3 regions of the Lysinibacillus sp. FSL L8-0126 genome follow, and region 2 is predicted to be linked to each of the others. Evidence: a T-box and tRNA genes for the amino acid it is inferred to sense, from the RefSeq annotation. Region 2 holds a T-box; the other regions hold tRNA genes.
What was found. A T-box is a leader RNA that pairs with one kind of tRNA and senses whether it is charged. The one in region 2 lies ahead of metG (methionine--tRNA ligase), so its partner is inferred to be a tRNA-Met.
Positions count from the first base shown of each region.

Region 1: it encodes a tRNA-Met, which carries the amino acid that the T-box ahead of metG (methionine--tRNA ligase) is inferred to sense. The anticodon was not compared.
Region 3: it encodes a tRNA-Met, which carries the amino acid that the T-box ahead of metG (methionine--tRNA ligase) is inferred to sense. The anticodon was not compared.

Region 1 covers NZ_CP152028.1:2,596,505-2,601,559, forward strand. The annotation lists rRNA gene MHI34_RS12665 (23S ribosomal RNA) at 1-449, shown strand, start outside; rRNA gene rrf (5S ribosomal RNA) at 615-730, shown strand; tRNA gene MHI34_RS12675 (tRNA-Val) at 741-816, shown strand; tRNA gene MHI34_RS12680 (tRNA-Thr) at 820-895, shown strand; tRNA gene MHI34_RS12685 (tRNA-Lys) at 904-979, shown strand; tRNA gene MHI34_RS12690 (tRNA-Leu) at 997-1,081, shown strand; tRNA gene MHI34_RS12695 (tRNA-Gly) at 1,117-1,191, shown strand; tRNA gene MHI34_RS12700 (tRNA-Leu) at 1,197-1,285, shown strand; tRNA gene MHI34_RS12705 (tRNA-Arg) at 1,294-1,370, shown strand; tRNA gene MHI34_RS12710 (tRNA-Pro) at 1,378-1,454, shown strand; tRNA gene MHI34_RS12715 (tRNA-Ala) at 1,471-1,546, shown strand; tRNA gene MHI34_RS12720 (tRNA-Met) at 1,574-1,647, shown strand; tRNA gene MHI34_RS12725 (tRNA-Ile) at 1,655-1,731, shown strand; tRNA gene MHI34_RS12730 (tRNA-Ser) at 1,747-1,839, shown strand; tRNA gene MHI34_RS12735 (tRNA-Met) at 1,893-1,967, shown strand; tRNA gene MHI34_RS12740 (tRNA-Asp) at 1,971-2,046, shown strand; tRNA gene MHI34_RS12745 (tRNA-Phe) at 2,104-2,179, shown strand; tRNA gene MHI34_RS12750 (tRNA-Gly) at 2,185-2,258, shown strand; tRNA gene MHI34_RS12755 (tRNA-Ile) at 2,260-2,333, shown strand; tRNA gene MHI34_RS12760 (tRNA-Asn) at 2,341-2,417, shown strand; tRNA gene MHI34_RS12765 (tRNA-Ser) at 2,427-2,517, shown strand; tRNA gene MHI34_RS12770 (tRNA-Glu) at 2,520-2,591, shown strand; gene MHI34_RS12775 (VOC family protein) at 2,652-3,068, opposite strand; gene nadA (quinolinate synthase NadA) at 3,266-4,369, opposite strand; gene nadC (carboxylating nicotinate-nucleotide diphosphorylase) at 4,356-5,055, opposite strand, start outside.
Region 2 covers NZ_CP152028.1:1,866,933-1,871,987, reverse strand. The annotation lists gene MHI34_RS09155 (2-isopropylmalate synthase) at 1-1,343, shown strand, start outside; gene metG (methionine--tRNA ligase) at 1,451-3,085, opposite strand; T-box leader at 3,144-3,405, opposite strand; gene MHI34_RS09145 (NIF family HAD-type phosphatase) at 3,502-4,149, opposite strand; gene fosM (FosM family fosfomycin resistance protein) at 4,165-4,590, opposite strand; gene rsgA (ribosome small subunit-dependent GTPase A) at 4,608-5,055, opposite strand, start outside.
Region 3 covers NZ_CP152028.1:2,258,040-2,263,094, reverse strand. The annotation lists gene MHI34_RS11070 (hypothetical protein) at 1-122, shown strand, start outside; gene MHI34_RS11065 (AAA family ATPase) at 85-921, opposite strand; tRNA gene MHI34_RS11060 (tRNA-Leu) at 1,052-1,132, opposite strand; tRNA gene MHI34_RS11055 (tRNA-Cys) at 1,179-1,252, opposite strand; tRNA gene MHI34_RS11050 (tRNA-Gly) at 1,261-1,335, opposite strand; tRNA gene MHI34_RS11045 (tRNA-Gln) at 1,340-1,414, opposite strand; tRNA gene MHI34_RS11040 (tRNA-His) at 1,432-1,507, opposite strand; tRNA gene MHI34_RS11035 (tRNA-His) at 1,543-1,618, opposite strand; tRNA gene MHI34_RS11030 (tRNA-Trp) at 1,631-1,704, opposite strand; tRNA gene MHI34_RS11025 (tRNA-Tyr) at 1,718-1,801, opposite strand; tRNA gene MHI34_RS11020 (tRNA-Thr) at 1,811-1,886, opposite strand; tRNA gene MHI34_RS11015 (tRNA-Phe) at 1,899-1,971, opposite strand; tRNA gene MHI34_RS11010 (tRNA-Asp) at 1,988-2,063, opposite strand; tRNA gene MHI34_RS11005 (tRNA-Met) at 2,067-2,141, opposite strand; tRNA gene MHI34_RS11000 (tRNA-Val) at 2,168-2,243, opposite strand; tRNA gene MHI34_RS10995 (tRNA-Glu) at 2,259-2,333, opposite strand; tRNA gene MHI34_RS10990 (tRNA-Ser) at 2,358-2,449, opposite strand; tRNA gene MHI34_RS10985 (tRNA-Asn) at 2,455-2,531, opposite strand; rRNA gene rrf (5S ribosomal RNA) at 2,548-2,663, opposite strand; rRNA gene MHI34_RS10975 (23S ribosomal RNA) at 2,776-5,055, opposite strand, start outside.

The DNA of each region.
Region 1 (5,055 bases), 730 kb from region 2:
ACAGGCTTATCTCCCCCAAGAGTCCACATCGACGGGGAGGTTTGGCACCTCGATGTCGGCTCATCGCATCCTGGGGCTGTAGTCGGTCCCAAGGGTTGGGCTGTTCGCCCATTAAAGCGGTACGCGAGCTGGGTTCAGAACGTCGTGAGACAGTTCGGTCCCTATCCGTCGTGGGCGTAGGAAATTTGAGAGGAGCTGTCCTTAGTACGAGAGGACCGGGATGGACACACCGCTGGTGTACCAGTTGTCTTGCCAAAGGCATCGCTGGGTAGCTATGTGTGGACGGGATAAGTGCTGAAAGCATCTAAGCATGAAGCCCCCCTCAAGATGAGATTTCCCATTACGCAAGTAAGTAAGATCCCTCAAAGACGATGAGGTAGATAGGTTCGAGGTGGAAGTGTGGTGACACATGGAGCTGACGAATACTAATCGATCGAGGACTTAACCAAAATGTTTGAACCATTCAATGAACCGTTTATCCAGTTTTGAAAGAACAACTCTTTCAAAAAAGAGAGCTTCAAGACACCATTTATTTTGAAGCTGATATAAAGGAACTTCTGCTAAGAACGCAACATCCATGTTGCAACGCAGAAGCCAGCACATCCATGTGCAAGTCTAGTGATGATGGCAAAGAGGTCACACCCGTTCCCATACCGAACACGGAAGTTAAGCTCTTTAGCGCCGATGGTAGTTGGGGGCTTCCCCCTGTGAGAGTAGGACGTCGCTAGGCATAATACCCAGGAGGATTAGCTCAGCTGGGAGAGCATCTGCCTTACAAGCAGAGGGTCGGCGGTTCGAGCCCGTCATCCTCCACCATATGCCGGTTTAGCTCAGCAGGTAGAGCAACTGACTTGTAATCAGTAGGTCGTGGGTTCGATTCCTATAGCCGGCACCATTTTTTTAGAGCCATTAGCTCAGTTGGTAGAGCATCTGACTTTTAATCAGAGGGTCGAAGGTTCGAGTCCTTCATGGCTCACCATTTTTAAATAATAATAAGCGGGTGTGGCGGAATTGGCAGACGCACTAGACTTAGGATCTAGCGCCGCAAGGCGTGGGGGTTCGACTCCCTTCACCCGCACCATTATTTCATTGCCAGATAAAAAAACTTATGCACATGCGGAAGTAGTTCAGTGGTAGAACACCACCTTGCCAAGGTGGGGGTCGCGAGTTCGAACCTCGTCTTCCGCTCCAAATGTGCCGGGGTGGCGGAACTGGCAGACGCACAGGACTTAAAATCCTGCGGTAGGTGACTACCGTACCGGTTCGATTCCGGTCCTCGGCACCATTTTTAATGCGCCCGTAGCTCAATTGGATAGAGCGTCTGACTACGGATCAGAAGGTTATGGGTTCGACTCCTGTCGGGCGCGCCAAAAAGAACGGGAAGTAGCTCAGCTTGGTAGAGCACTTGGTTTGGGACCAAGGGGTCGCAGGTTCGAATCCTGTCTTCCCGACCATTTCCAAAGAAATTATGGGGCCTTAGCTCAGCTGGGAGAGCGCCTGCCTTGCACGCAGGAGGTCAGCGGTTCGATCCCGCTAGGCTCCACCATAATAAATTAACCAGTATAAAGATCCTGGCGGCGTAGCTCAGCTGGCTAGAGCGTACGGTTCATACCCGTAAGGTCGGGGGTTCGATCCCCTCTGCCGCCATCTTAAAGGACCTTTAGCTCAGTTGGTTAGAGCAGACGGCTCATAACCGTCCGGTCGCAGGTTCGAGTCCTGCAAGGTCCACCATTTATATATTGCAACGGAGGTATACCCAAGTCTGGCTGAAGGGATCGGTCTTGAAAACCGACAGGCGGGTAACACCGCGCGGGGGTTCGAATCCCTCTACCTCCTCCAGTTTTAAATCTTTATAAATGGTGCTTTAAAAACTCGAAACCGTATAAAATTATCGCGGGGTGGAGCAGTGGTAGCTCGTCGGGCTCATAACCCGAAGGTCGTTGGTTCAAATCCGGCCCCCGCAACCAAATGGTCCCGTGGTGTAGCGGTTAACATGCCTGCCTGTCACGCAGGAGATCGCCGGTTCGATCCCGGTCGGGACCGCCATTATTTTCATAAGAAGATATGATAAGCAAAAGAAAATAAGCTTAGCATGGACGAAATGGGTCAGTAGCTCAGTTGGTAGAGCATTAGATTGAAGCTCTAAGTGTCGGCGGTTCGATTCCGTCCTGACCCACCATTTATGCGGGTGTAGTTTAATGGTAAAACCTCAGCCTTCCAAGCTGATGTCGTGGGTTCGATTCCCATCACCCGCTCCAAGGGCCTATAGCTCAGCTGGTTAGAGCGCACGCCTGATAAGCGTGAGGTCGATGGTTCGAGTCCATTTAGGCCCATCATTATTCCGAAGTAGCTCAGTTGGTAGTAGCACCTGACTGTTAATCAGGTTGTCGCAGGTTCGAGTCCTGCCTTCGGAGCCATTTTTATGTGGGGAAGTACTCAAGAGGCTGAAGAGGCGCCCCTGCTAAGGGTGTAGGTCGGGTAACCGGCGCGAGGGTTCAAATCCCTCCTTCTCCGCCATTGGCCCGTTGGTCAAGTGGTTAAGACACCGCCCTTTCACGGCGGTAACACGGGTTCGAATCCCGTACGGGTCATACTAAAAAACAGTAGATGCACACGCATCTACTGTTTTTTCATATTCATAGATATAAATATTACTCTTGATTCAATGCATTTTCATCCATATAAACTACTTCCCAGATATGCCCATCTACATCCTGAAATCCCCAGCCATACATAAACCCATGATCTTGGGGTTCACTATAAGATTTACCACCGGAGGCCAGTGCCTTATTTACTAATTGATCTACTTGCTCTCGATTTTCAGCAGATAGACATAAAATTGCTTCTGCAGACGTAGTAGTATTTGTAATTTCCTTCTTACTAAACCCTTTGAATCGTTCTTCCACCATCATTAATACGAAGATATTTTCACTAATAATCATTGAGGCTGTAGTCTCATCGCTAAATTGTTGATTGAACTCAAAACCTAGTTCCTTAAAGAAGTTGATGGATTTGTTTAGATCTTTCACTGGTAAATTGATAAAAATATTTTTCGATTGAAAAGCCATTTATTTTCACCTCCAAATCGACAGTAGCATAGAGCATAAAGCCATGTCAATTTCAGCAATAGATGGATATTCTTTGATTGGATCGATGATGATGCATTTGAAAATGGCAGTTGTTTAAGCTATTCAAAATAGATGTTATATGAACATAAAAAGCAGAGACGTTTTTTTACACCATCTCTGCTTTTAAAGCAACCTAATTATCCTCGTGCTAGCATTCTTTCGAGAGAGCTAAGTGCTTCAGCTGTAGTATATTCATCTACTTGGATACGGTTATGTGGTTGCCCCTGCTCAATACTTTCTAAGCTCCACAACAGATGGGGAAGGTCAATGCGATTCATTGTTAAGCAAGGACAAAAATTTTCATTTAAAGAGATAATATGTTTATCTGGATGCTGCTTCATTATGCGATTGACAAGATTCATTTCTGTTCCAATAGCCCATGCCGATCCGCTTGGTGCACGATTGATTGTCTCAATGATGTATTTTGTGGAACCTGCATCATCAGCAGCTGCTACAACTTCACGACTGCATTCAGGGTGAACAATAATTTGCATAGTTGGATGTTCTTTGCGAACGACCTCCGTATGGTGAACCGTAAATCCTTCATGTACAGAGCAATGACCTTTCCATAGAATAACCTGAATGTTCTCAAGCGGCTCATTTGTTTCAAGTATATTCTTATGGGGATTCCAAACAGCCATATTTTTAAGTGGAATACCTAAATCATAGGCAGTATTTCTTCCTAAATGTTGGTCAGGTAAAAAGAAAATACGCTGTTTTTGTGTAAATGCCCATTGAACAAGCTCCTTAGCATTCGATGAAGTGACACAGGCACCACCATGTCTTCCCGTAAAGGCTTTAATGGCAGCAGTTGAATTGACATAAGTTAGCGGGATAATTGTATCACCAAAGAGTTGCTGAAGAATCGGCCATGCTTGTTCTGTTTGATAAATATCAGCCATATCAGCCATTGAACAACCTGCACGCATATCTGGTAAATAGACATGTTGCTGCTTCGTTGTCAGCATATCAGCAGTTTCAGCCATAAAATGCACACCGCAAAATACGATATGCTCAGCTTCCTTGTTTGCGGCAGATAATTGAGCTAACTGTAGGGAATCACCAGTTGCATCTGCAAATTGAATGACTTCATCTTTTTGATAATGATGTCCTGGTATAAATAGTTTAGATCCTAATTTTTGCTTTATTGATAAAATACGAGATTCCATTTCCTTTACTGATAATGCCCGGTAATGCTCTGGAAGTAGTGTCGTTTGTTGTAATAAACTAGTTATGGACAAGGGAATGATCTCCTTTCATTTGAACGAGTGCACTAATGTCAAAGGCTTTAACGGAATGCGTTAATGAACCAAGTGAAATAAACTGAACACCTGATTGTGCATAGGCCTTTAAATTTTCAAGTGTGATGCCTCCTGATGCCTCTGTCACAATAGAAGAAGGGACAGTGGGAAGCCATGCTCGTATTTCTTCTGGACTACGGTTATCAAACATAATAATATCTGCTCCAGCAATGATGGCTTCTTCTAGCTGGTCCTTTGTTTCAATTTCCACTTCGATTTTTACAGTATGACCGACTTTTGCTCTAGCAGCCTGAACAGCTTTTGTAATGCTACCAGCAAAGGCAATGTGGTTATCCTTTAGCATGATGGCATCATACAGGCCATTACGATGATTAAAGCCACCACCGGTTCTAACAGCATATTTATCCAGCATACGCAATCCAGGCATGGTTTTACGCGTATCACATATTTTCGCATGCGTACCAGCTGTTTCTCGAACGGCATGATGGGTCGCTGTCGCAATAGCGGACATACGCTGAATAAGATTTAATATAACGCGCTCACCTATTAATAATTTTTGTAAGGGTCCCTTTACCACAGCAAGCACATCACCGGTCTTTACTGTCTCTCCATCTTTTTTTAGAAGTTGGATTTTTATTGATCGATCGAGTAAGTGAAAGCCATAC
Region 2 (5,055 bases):
CACGTGCAGTGAAGGCAGATATTGATGCCGTCTATAACGCTGTAAAATATGCAGAAAATCCAATGATTCACATGGTACTTGGAACATCCGACATTCATGTGGAGAAAAAATTCAGCAAATCAAAGGATCAAATTCTACAAATTGGTGTAGATGCTGTGAAGTACGCTAAATCATTATTGCCGCAAGTTCAATATTCCACAGAGGATGCGTCTCGTTCAGATTTTGAATATCTTTGGAAAACAATCGAAGCTGTTATGAAAGCTGGCGCAACTATGATTAATGTTCCTGATACGGTTGGCTTTGCAGAACCAGAAGAATTTGGAGAGATGATTTTTAAATTAAATGACCGTATGAAAAATTTAAACGATAGCGTTCTTCTAAGCGTTCATTGTCACAATGACCTAGGGATGGCAACGGCTAATACACTTGCTGCCATTAAAAATGGGGCGGATAAAGTGGAATGTACAATCAATGGTATCGGTGAACGTGCAGGTAATGCTGCATTAGAGGAAGTTGTCATGGCGCTAAAAACTCGTAGCTCCGTCTACAACGCTGAGACACGTATCAATACAAAAGAGATTATGAATACTTCACGCCTTGTTTCTAGCTTTATGGGTCTAGATGTCCAGGTCAATAAAGCTATTACGGGAGATAATGCGTTTGCGCATTCTTCTGGTATTCATCAGGATGGTTTGCTAAAATCTCGTGATGCTTATGAAATTGTCCACCCTGAAGACGTAGGTCTTGATGATATGGAGCTAGTACTAACAGCTCGCTCTGGTCGCCATGCAGTAAAAAATGCCCTTGAAAAATTAGGGTTTACTAATCTTTCTACAGATGAATTTGAAGGCATTTTTGAAGGCTTCTTAAAGCTAGCGGATGCGAAAAAGGAAGTATATGATCACGACTTATACGTTATTGTGGAAAGCTATTATGAAAAACATGATGCCAATAATAAAAATGCCACACATTATAGTGACCAATTCTTTGATATCGACGATCTACAAGTCGTCAGCAATACTAGCTTCCCTTCTGCAAGTGTGAAAGTTCGTAAAGGCGGCGAAGTCTTTAAAGCAAGTGCAGTAGGCTCTGGCCCAATCGATGCCTTATATTCAGCCATTGCAGAAATTACAAACATAGATATAAAACTAGTGGAATACAATATCAATAGTGTTTCACGAGGCAAAGAGGCTTTAGGTAAGGTGAAAATTACGATTGAGTATGATGGCGAAAAGTATATTGCCAAAGCAGCTGATACTGATATTCTAAAGGCAAGTGCCTTAGCCTATATTAATGCTATCAATAGCATTGTTGTAGCAAAATTAACACCTGTGATGAATTAAATTGAATTGAAAAAAGCAGTATGACGTATGTGAACTACCCCGTAAAAATTAGACATCAATCTATCTTTTTGGGGTCAGATCATATGAGTCATACTGCTTTTTCAAATCTAACGACTGTCCCTCACTAATTTTTGATACTCTTCTTCAATTCGTTCAATGTCAAGACGTTCAAACAAAGGAGCTACTGCTTGAATCATTTGAGGCAATTCTACTTGTTCATGCCACATCATTTCCTGTATGCCTAACATATTCCTTACCTTCTCTGCTGAAAATGGTAAGAAAGGATGCAGTAGCTGTCCTAAATTAGCAATAATATAGACACAGGTTGCTAGTGTACGATTACTAGCCTCCACATTTTCTTTTACTTGTTGCCATGGCTGTTGTACGTCAAAATAGCGATTAGCCCCTCGAATATACTCAAAAATGGCTTCTAACGCTTGTTTAAAATGCCCTCCTTCAATCAGCCTGCCCGCTTCATTAAACAGTTGAATGGTTTGTTTACGAATATTGCTATCTACTTCAGCCTGTGGCACCTGGCTGGCAAAGGATTTCTCAATAAACTTCAATGTACGATTGACAAAATTACCATAGGCACCGAGTAATTCACTATTATGACTGTAAATAAATTCTCGCCATGAAAAATCTGTATCACGGTTTTCTGGCGCATTCATCGTTAAGAAGTAGCGAATGGCGTCTGCGTCATAACGACTTAAAATATACGGAACCCACACAGCCCAATTTTGACTAGTTAATAATTTTCGTTTTTCTAATGTTAAATATTCGTTCGATACGATATGTGTTGGTAATGCTTGCGCCCCAATTCCCATTAAAATAGCTGGCCAAATAACCGTATGGAAAGGAATATTATCCTTCCCATGGACATAATACGAAATGGTCTCTTCATTCCATAAATCTTCAATCGCTATTTGATGCTCTTTTGCCCACTCTAGACTTGCTGATAGATAACCAGCTACTGCTTCAATCCATACATATATTTTTTTCCCTTCAAAGCCTGGCACTGGGACATCTATGCCGTTTGGTAAATCTCTTGTTACTGCTCGGTCAGGAACCCCTTCTGCCAAGTAACGCTCCGTTAAACCTAAAGCATTATCTCGCCAACGTTTATGGGCCTTCGCTTCTGCCACATAAGACTCCAATCTACCTTGAAATTGACTAAAGGTAAAATAAAAATGCTCTGTCTCACGAATAACAGGCTCATTGCCACATATTTTGCAACGTTTATCTATTAAATCCAGTGGGTCTAAGATTTCTGAGCAGTTATCACATTGATCTCCCCTTGCCTTTGCACCACAATTTGGGCAAATTCCCTCAACAAATCGATCGGGTAGAAATTGTTGATCTGTCTCACAGTAAGCCTGTTCAATTTTCTTTTTGTATAAAAAATTGTTAGCTAGTAGCTGTAAAAATAGGCCCTTTACGGATTCATGATGGTGTTCTGCATCTGTTCTAGTGTATAAATCATAGGTAAATCCTAAATCACGAAAGCACTGCGTAAATTCAGCATGATAGTGATTGGCAATGGCCTCTGTTGTTGTATTTTCTTGTGCTGCACGAATAGAAATAGGTGTACCATTACAATCACTGCCTGATACATATAAAACCTGCTCACCTTTTTGTCGGTAATATCTAGCCAAAATATCACCTGGTAATAGTGCGGCAACATGCCCTAAATGCAAAGAACCATTTGCATATGGCCAAGCGCCTCCAATAACAATTGTCATTCTAGTTTGCTCCCCTCACTAAAAAAATGGTAAAAAAAAAATCGTCCTAATCAAATCTGATTAGGACGAGTATACCCGTGTTACCACCTATATTTACAAATAGCTCACACTATTTGTCTCCATCAGTACGTCTCCATTCAAAATGAGAGATACTGCCGCTGTTGTAACGAGTGCCCATCTCGTCGTAATCTACTTGCTAAAAAGCTTTCGGTACGAAGCTCAAAGGTCATTTTCAAAAGGGTTCATTTACCTCATTTCCACCAACAGAGGCTCTCTACAAAATGCTGCTCCAATTTACTTTTCCTTTTCAATGCTTTTCCTATAGGATTGGCACTATTTTACGCTTTCTAGTGATGAAATGCAATGATTGTCGTTAAATCAACTCTATTTTTCGATAAAGATTAAAATTTAAGCAATTAATTGAATGTGATGTTTAATAACGCTGTTAAATCATCTATTATAATGTCTGCCTTTTGCAATTCGTTATCCTGTGCAAAGCCAAAACGAACGCCTATCGACTGTAGTTGATTGTCATGTGCAGCCTGAATATCCGACGAACGATCTCCCACCACTACCCCGTTCTGGATTTCATTTTCTTCTACAACTCGTTTTACTAGATCTGATTTATGCCCACTTACAATAGATTGAATGCTGTAGATTCCCTTTATAAAACGCTCTAATTGATAGGTTTCAACAATCGCCTGTAAATAGTCAACCTGTCCATTACTCGCTATGTATAACGGATAATTCTCTGATAATGCTGCAAGAGTTTGTTCAGCATATGGATATAAAGCTCCCTGATGATTGCGTATTTGCTCAATCAGCTTTACATGGAATAAAACATTGCTCTCTTCACGTATCTCTATTGTATGCATAGGACATAATGTTTCCCACACAACAGGTAAAGGAACGCCCATTATTTCTCTGTATTTTTCTATCGGTGTTTCTCCTTGCCACAAGCCACTTGTCCGTAGCACATCAAATGTTGCGTCGAGCGCAGGCTCTAATATAAGATTTGTTTGAAATAACGTGCCATCCATATCAAAAATAAAAGCTTTATTCATAGAATCACTCCCTGATTAATTATCAAAAAACGTCATGTGAGGCTTTTCCTGCTTATAATAAGCCAAACGATCTTGCAAAGTTCCTGTATGAAATTCAAATTTATGACCATCTGGGTCTGTAAAGTAAATCGATTTTTTGTCCTTCTCATCTCTTTGACGCCCTGTTAAAATATTGACCTTTAATTGTAGCAATTTATCATACATTTTATTATAGTCATCCTCACAAATAGTAAAGGCGATGTGGGTATAGGAATGATGGATTTCATTCCGTGGTATATCCCTCTCTACATTCAGGGCGAGCCACAGCCCATTTACATCAAAATAGGCTGTGCTTTTCCCCTTTACTAGCAATTTAGCATCGAAAACATTTTCATAGAATGCGGTGGATTCCTCTAAATTGGATACAGAAAATAGTAAATGATTAATATGTTGAATGGTCATAACTAAGCTCCTAATGCTTATTTTTTACCTTTTTTTATTCCTTTAGAAATCTGCTTCCATTTACGTTGCTCCTCAAGTTTCGCCTGTGCATTGGTTTTGCGTTCCATATAAGCTAATTCTCTTTGGAGCTTAAAGTAGCTTTGGAGGCGATATTGATCCAACTCTCCATCAACAATAGCTTGCTGGACAGCACAATAAGGCTCTTTTTGATGAGTACAATCACGATAACGACAAGCTGTTGCTAGTTCCTCAATATCTTGAAAGCTTGAAGCTAAACTATCACCTTGATCCCATAATTGAAGCTCACGCATCCCTGGTGTATCGATTAAACAGCCCCCATCTGGTAATATGACTAACTCTCGATGAGTAGTTGTATGACGACCCTTAGCATCTTCCTCACGAATACCAGCAACCTTCATCAGCATCTCCCCACACAAAGCATTTGTTAAGGTCGACTTCCCTGCC
Region 3 (5,055 bases), 390 kb from region 2:
GGGCAATTCATTATCATATCCTATTATTTTCAATATCTAAAATCCCTTATACAGAACTCTCAAAGTTATGGAAGTTTGGATCAGTTAATATAAAAAAAGTAGATCTTCCGAGACATTCTTAATATCTTCTCTAGATTTACTATATTTAGATGCAATATTCCCTTGATACCCTACCATTAAATCATTAACTATAAACGTTGAAGAACTAAATATTCCCATCTGAGCAACATCTTTATTCTGTTCGAATCTCCATCTAATTTCACCCGTTTTCATTGTTTCTTCTTGTCTTCTCATTGTATAAACTATTCCTAAAGGAGTTATCTCTAATTCCTCATCATACATTAGATTAGATATAACCGTATTTAATAGTCTTATACCTAAAATTGAATATCGATCAATCTTTGCTGGAACAATATAATAATCTGAAGCAAATAAAGCTGCATCAGTATAAAAAGAAATAGTAGGTGGACAATCAATAAATATATAATCATACAATTCTTTTAATTTATGCTCATTAATAAATTTGTTTAGTCTTTTATATAACGATTTATTAGAAGTATCATCTTTAATTATATCAATCGTACCACATATCAAGTCAATATTTGGTTCACTTTCAAATTTTAAAATAACCTCCGAAACAGATGGAATCTTTGGTCTTTCTGAAATCGTTTTAGTATCTTCAAAAATCTTTCGAATAGTTATTCTATGACGATAATCATTCATATATTCTTCAGCTTGATTTACAAGGTCCATAATTGATTGTGTTGTATTAAATTGTGGATCTAAATCGATTAATAGAATCTTTTTTCCTTCATAATTAGCTAGATATTCTCCTATACCTATACAAAGAGTGGTTTTTCCTACGCCACCTTTCATATTAATAAAAGAAACTACTTTACCATCTTTAATTTCTTGACTCATATACCAAATACCCCCATTCAAATTAATACTATTTTACCACAAATTATTGAACATCTTTTAAAGTTTTCTACATATTTTCTACATAAAAAAAAGAACCCTTGTTATTTCAAGGATTCTTCGCTGTAAAAGATACCGGTGGTCGGGGTCGAACCGACACTCCAAAGGAACACGATTTTGAGTCGTGCGCGTCTGCCAATTCCGCCACACCGGCATAATGGAGATAAAAAAAATCGGATACACCGATTAGAGTTAAAATATGGAGGCGGCAACCGGATTTGAACCGGTGATAAAGGTGTTGCAGACCTGTGCCTTACCACTTGGCTATGCCGCCATCGAAGTTGGAGCGGAAGACGAGGTTCGAACTCGCGACCCCCACCTTGGCAAGGTGGTGTTCTACCACTGAACTACTTCCGCAAAATGGCTGGGGTACCTGGATTCGAACCAGGGCATGACGGAATCAAAATCCGTTGCCTTACCGCTTGGCTATACCCCAAAAGATAATTATATAAATGGGGCGACTGATGGGAATCGAACCCACGAGTGCCGGAACCACAATCCGGTGCGTTAACCACTTCGCCACAATCGCCATTATATTATAATTTTTATTAATTTTACTTTAAATGGGGCGACTGATGGGAATCGAACCCACGAATGCCGGAACCACAATCCGGTGCGTTAACCACTTCGCCACAATCGCCATAAAATTAATTGGCAGGGGCAGTAGGAATCGAACCCACACCAAAGGTTTTGGAGACCTCTATTCTACCGTTGAACTATGCCCCTATAATAATAAAACTGGTGGAGGGGGACGGATTCGAACCGCCGAACCCTAAGGAGCGGATTTACAGTCCGCCGCGTTTAGCCACTTCGCTACCCCTCCGGGAATACATGGTGCCGGCGATAGGAGTCGAACCCACGACCTACTGATTACAAGTCAGTTGCTCTACCAACTGAGCTACACCGGCAAAAAAACATGATGGGTCAGGACGGAATCGAACCGCCGACACTTAGAGCTTCAATCTAATGCTCTACCAACTGAGCTACTGACCCTTGTTATTAAAATAAATGGCGGTCCCGACCGGGATCGAACCGGCGATCTCCTGCGTGACAGGCAGGCATGTTAACCGCTACACCACGGGACCATTTGGTTGCGGGGGCCGGATTTGAACCAACGACCTTCGGGTTATGAGCCCGACGAGCTACCACTGCTCCACCCCGCGATAATCATATACTATTGTAAAAATAATGGTGGAGGATGACGGGCTCGAACCGCCGACCCTCTGCTTGTAAGGCAGATGCTCTCCCAGCTGAGCTAATCCTCCATCTGGGTATTTAAATGGTGACCCCTACGGGATTCGAACCCGTGTTACCGCCGTGAAAGGGCGGTGTCTTAACCACTTGACCAAGGGGCCAACTTTTGGAATAAATCAAAGTGCTGGCGGAGAGTAAGGGATTTGAACCCTTGAGACAGTGTTAACCGCCTACACGATTTCCAATCGTGCTCCTTCGGCCACTCGGACAACTCTCCAAGAATGGCTCCGAAGGCAGGACTCGAACCTGCGACAACCTGATTAACAGTCAGGTGCTACTACCAACTGAGCTACTTCGGAATAATTTTAGTATATAGCCTAGCGACGTCCTACTCTCACAGGGGGAAGCCCCCAACTACCATCGGCGCTAAAGAGCTTAACTTCCGTGTTCGGTATGGGAACGGGTGTGACCTCTTTGCCATCATCACTAGACTATTTGAAAGACAATACTTATTATAACATATTTTATCAAAATTACAAGTATATTATAATATTTTTTATTCTTTCAAAACTGGATAAACGTACATTGAATGGTTCAAACATTTTGGTTAAGTCCTCGATCGATTAGTATTCGTCAGCTCCATGTGTCACCACACTTCCACCTCGAACCTATCTACCTCATCGTCTTTGAGGGATCTTACTTACTTGCGTAATGGGAAATCTCATCTTGAGGGGGGCTTCATGCTTAGATGCTTTCAGCACTTATCCCGTCCACACATAGCTACCCAGCGATGCCTTTGGCAAGACAACTGGTACACCAGCGGTGTGTCCATCCCGGTCCTCTCGTACTAAGGACAGCTCCTCTCAAATTTCCTACGCCCACGACGGATAGGGACCGAACTGTCTCACGACGTTCTGAACCCAGCTCGCGTACCGCTTTAATGGGCGAACAGCCCAACCCTTGGGACCGACTACAGCCCCAGGATGCGATGAGCCGACATCGAGGTGCCAAACCTCCCCGTCGATGTGGACTCTTGGGGGAGATAAGCCTGTTATCCCCGGGGTAGCTTTTATCCGTTGAGCGATGGCCCTTCCATGCGGAACCACCGGATCACTAAGCCCGTCTTTCGACCCTGCTCGACTTGTAGGTCTCGCAGTCAAGCTCCCTTGTGCCTTTACACTCTACGAATGATTTCCAACCATTCTGAGGGAACCTTTGGGCGCCTCCGTTACCTTTTAGGAGGCGACCGCCCCAGTCAAACTGTCCGCCTGACACTGTCTCCTGCCCCGCTAAGGGGCATGGGTTAGAATTTCAATACAACCAGGGTAGTATCCCACCGACGCCTCCTTCGAAGCTGGCGCTCCGAGATCTCTGGCTCCTACCTATCCTGTACAAGTTGTACCAAAATTCAATATCAGGCTACAGTAAAGCTCCACGGGGTCTTTCCGTCCTGTCGCGGGTAACCTGCATCTTCACAGGTACTATAATTTCACCGAGTCTCTCGTTGAGACAGTGCCCAGATCGTTACGCCTTTCGTGCGGGTCGGAACTTACCCGACAAGGAATTTCGCTACCTTAGGACCGTTATAGTTACGGCCGCCGTTTACTGGGGCTTCAATTCGCAGCTTCGCTTGCGCTAACCACTCCTCTTAACCTTCCAGCACCGGGCAGGCGTCAGCCCCTATACGTCACCTTACGGTTTTGCAGAGACCTGTGTTTTTGCTAAACAGTCGCCTGGGCCTATTCACTGCGGCTCTCATGCGCTTGCACGCTCAAGAGCACCCCTTCTCCCGAAGTTACGGGGTCATTTTGCCGAGTTCCTTAACGAGAGTTCTCTCGCACACCTTAGGATTCTCTCCTCGACTACCTGTGTCGGTTTGCGGTACGGGCACCTCTCACCTCGATAGAGGCTTTTCTTGGCAGTGTGAAATCAGGAACTTCGTCCATACGGACTCGCCATCACAGCTCAACGTTACAGTGTGCGGATTTGCCTACACACACGCCTTACTGCTTGGACGCGCATAACCAACAGCGCGCTTACCCTATCCTACTGCGTCCCCCCATTTCTCAAACGGTGAGGAGGTGGTACAGGAATATCAACCTGTTGTCCATCGCCTACGCCTATCGGCCTCGGCTTAGGTCCCGACTAACCCTGAGCGGACGAGCCTTCCTCAGGAAACCTTAGTCATACGGTGGACGGGATTCTCACCCGTCTTTCGCTACTCATACCGGCATTCTCACTTCTAAGCGCTCCACCAGTCCTTCCGGTCTGACTTCAACGCACTTAGAACGCTCTCCTACCACTGACATCGTAGATGTCAATCCACAGCTTCGGTGAATCGTTTAGCCCCGATACATTTTCGGCGCAGCGTCACTCGACCAGTGAGCTATTACGCACTCTTTAAATGATGGCTGCTTCTAAGCCAACATCCTGGTTGTCTGTGCAACGCCACATCCTTTTCCACTTAACGATTACTTTGGGACCTTAGCTGGTGGTCTGGGCTGTTTCCCTTTTGACTACGGATCTTATCACTCGCAGTCTGACTCCCGTGTATAAATATCTGGCATTCGGAGTTTGTCTGAATTCGGTAAACCGGGATGGCCCCCTAGTCCAAACAGTGCTCTACCTCCAGTATTCTCATCACGAGGCTAGCCCTAAAGCTATTTCGGAGAGAACCAGCTATCTCCAAGTTCGATTGGAATTTCTCCGCTACCCACACCTCATCCCCGCACTTTTCAACGTGCGTGGGTTCGGGCCTCCAGTAAGTGTTACCTTACCTTCACCCTGGACATGGGTAGATCACCTGGTTTCGGGTCTACGACCACGTACTATTTCGCCCTATTCAGACTCGCTTTCGCTGCGGCTCCGCCTTCTAAAGCTTAA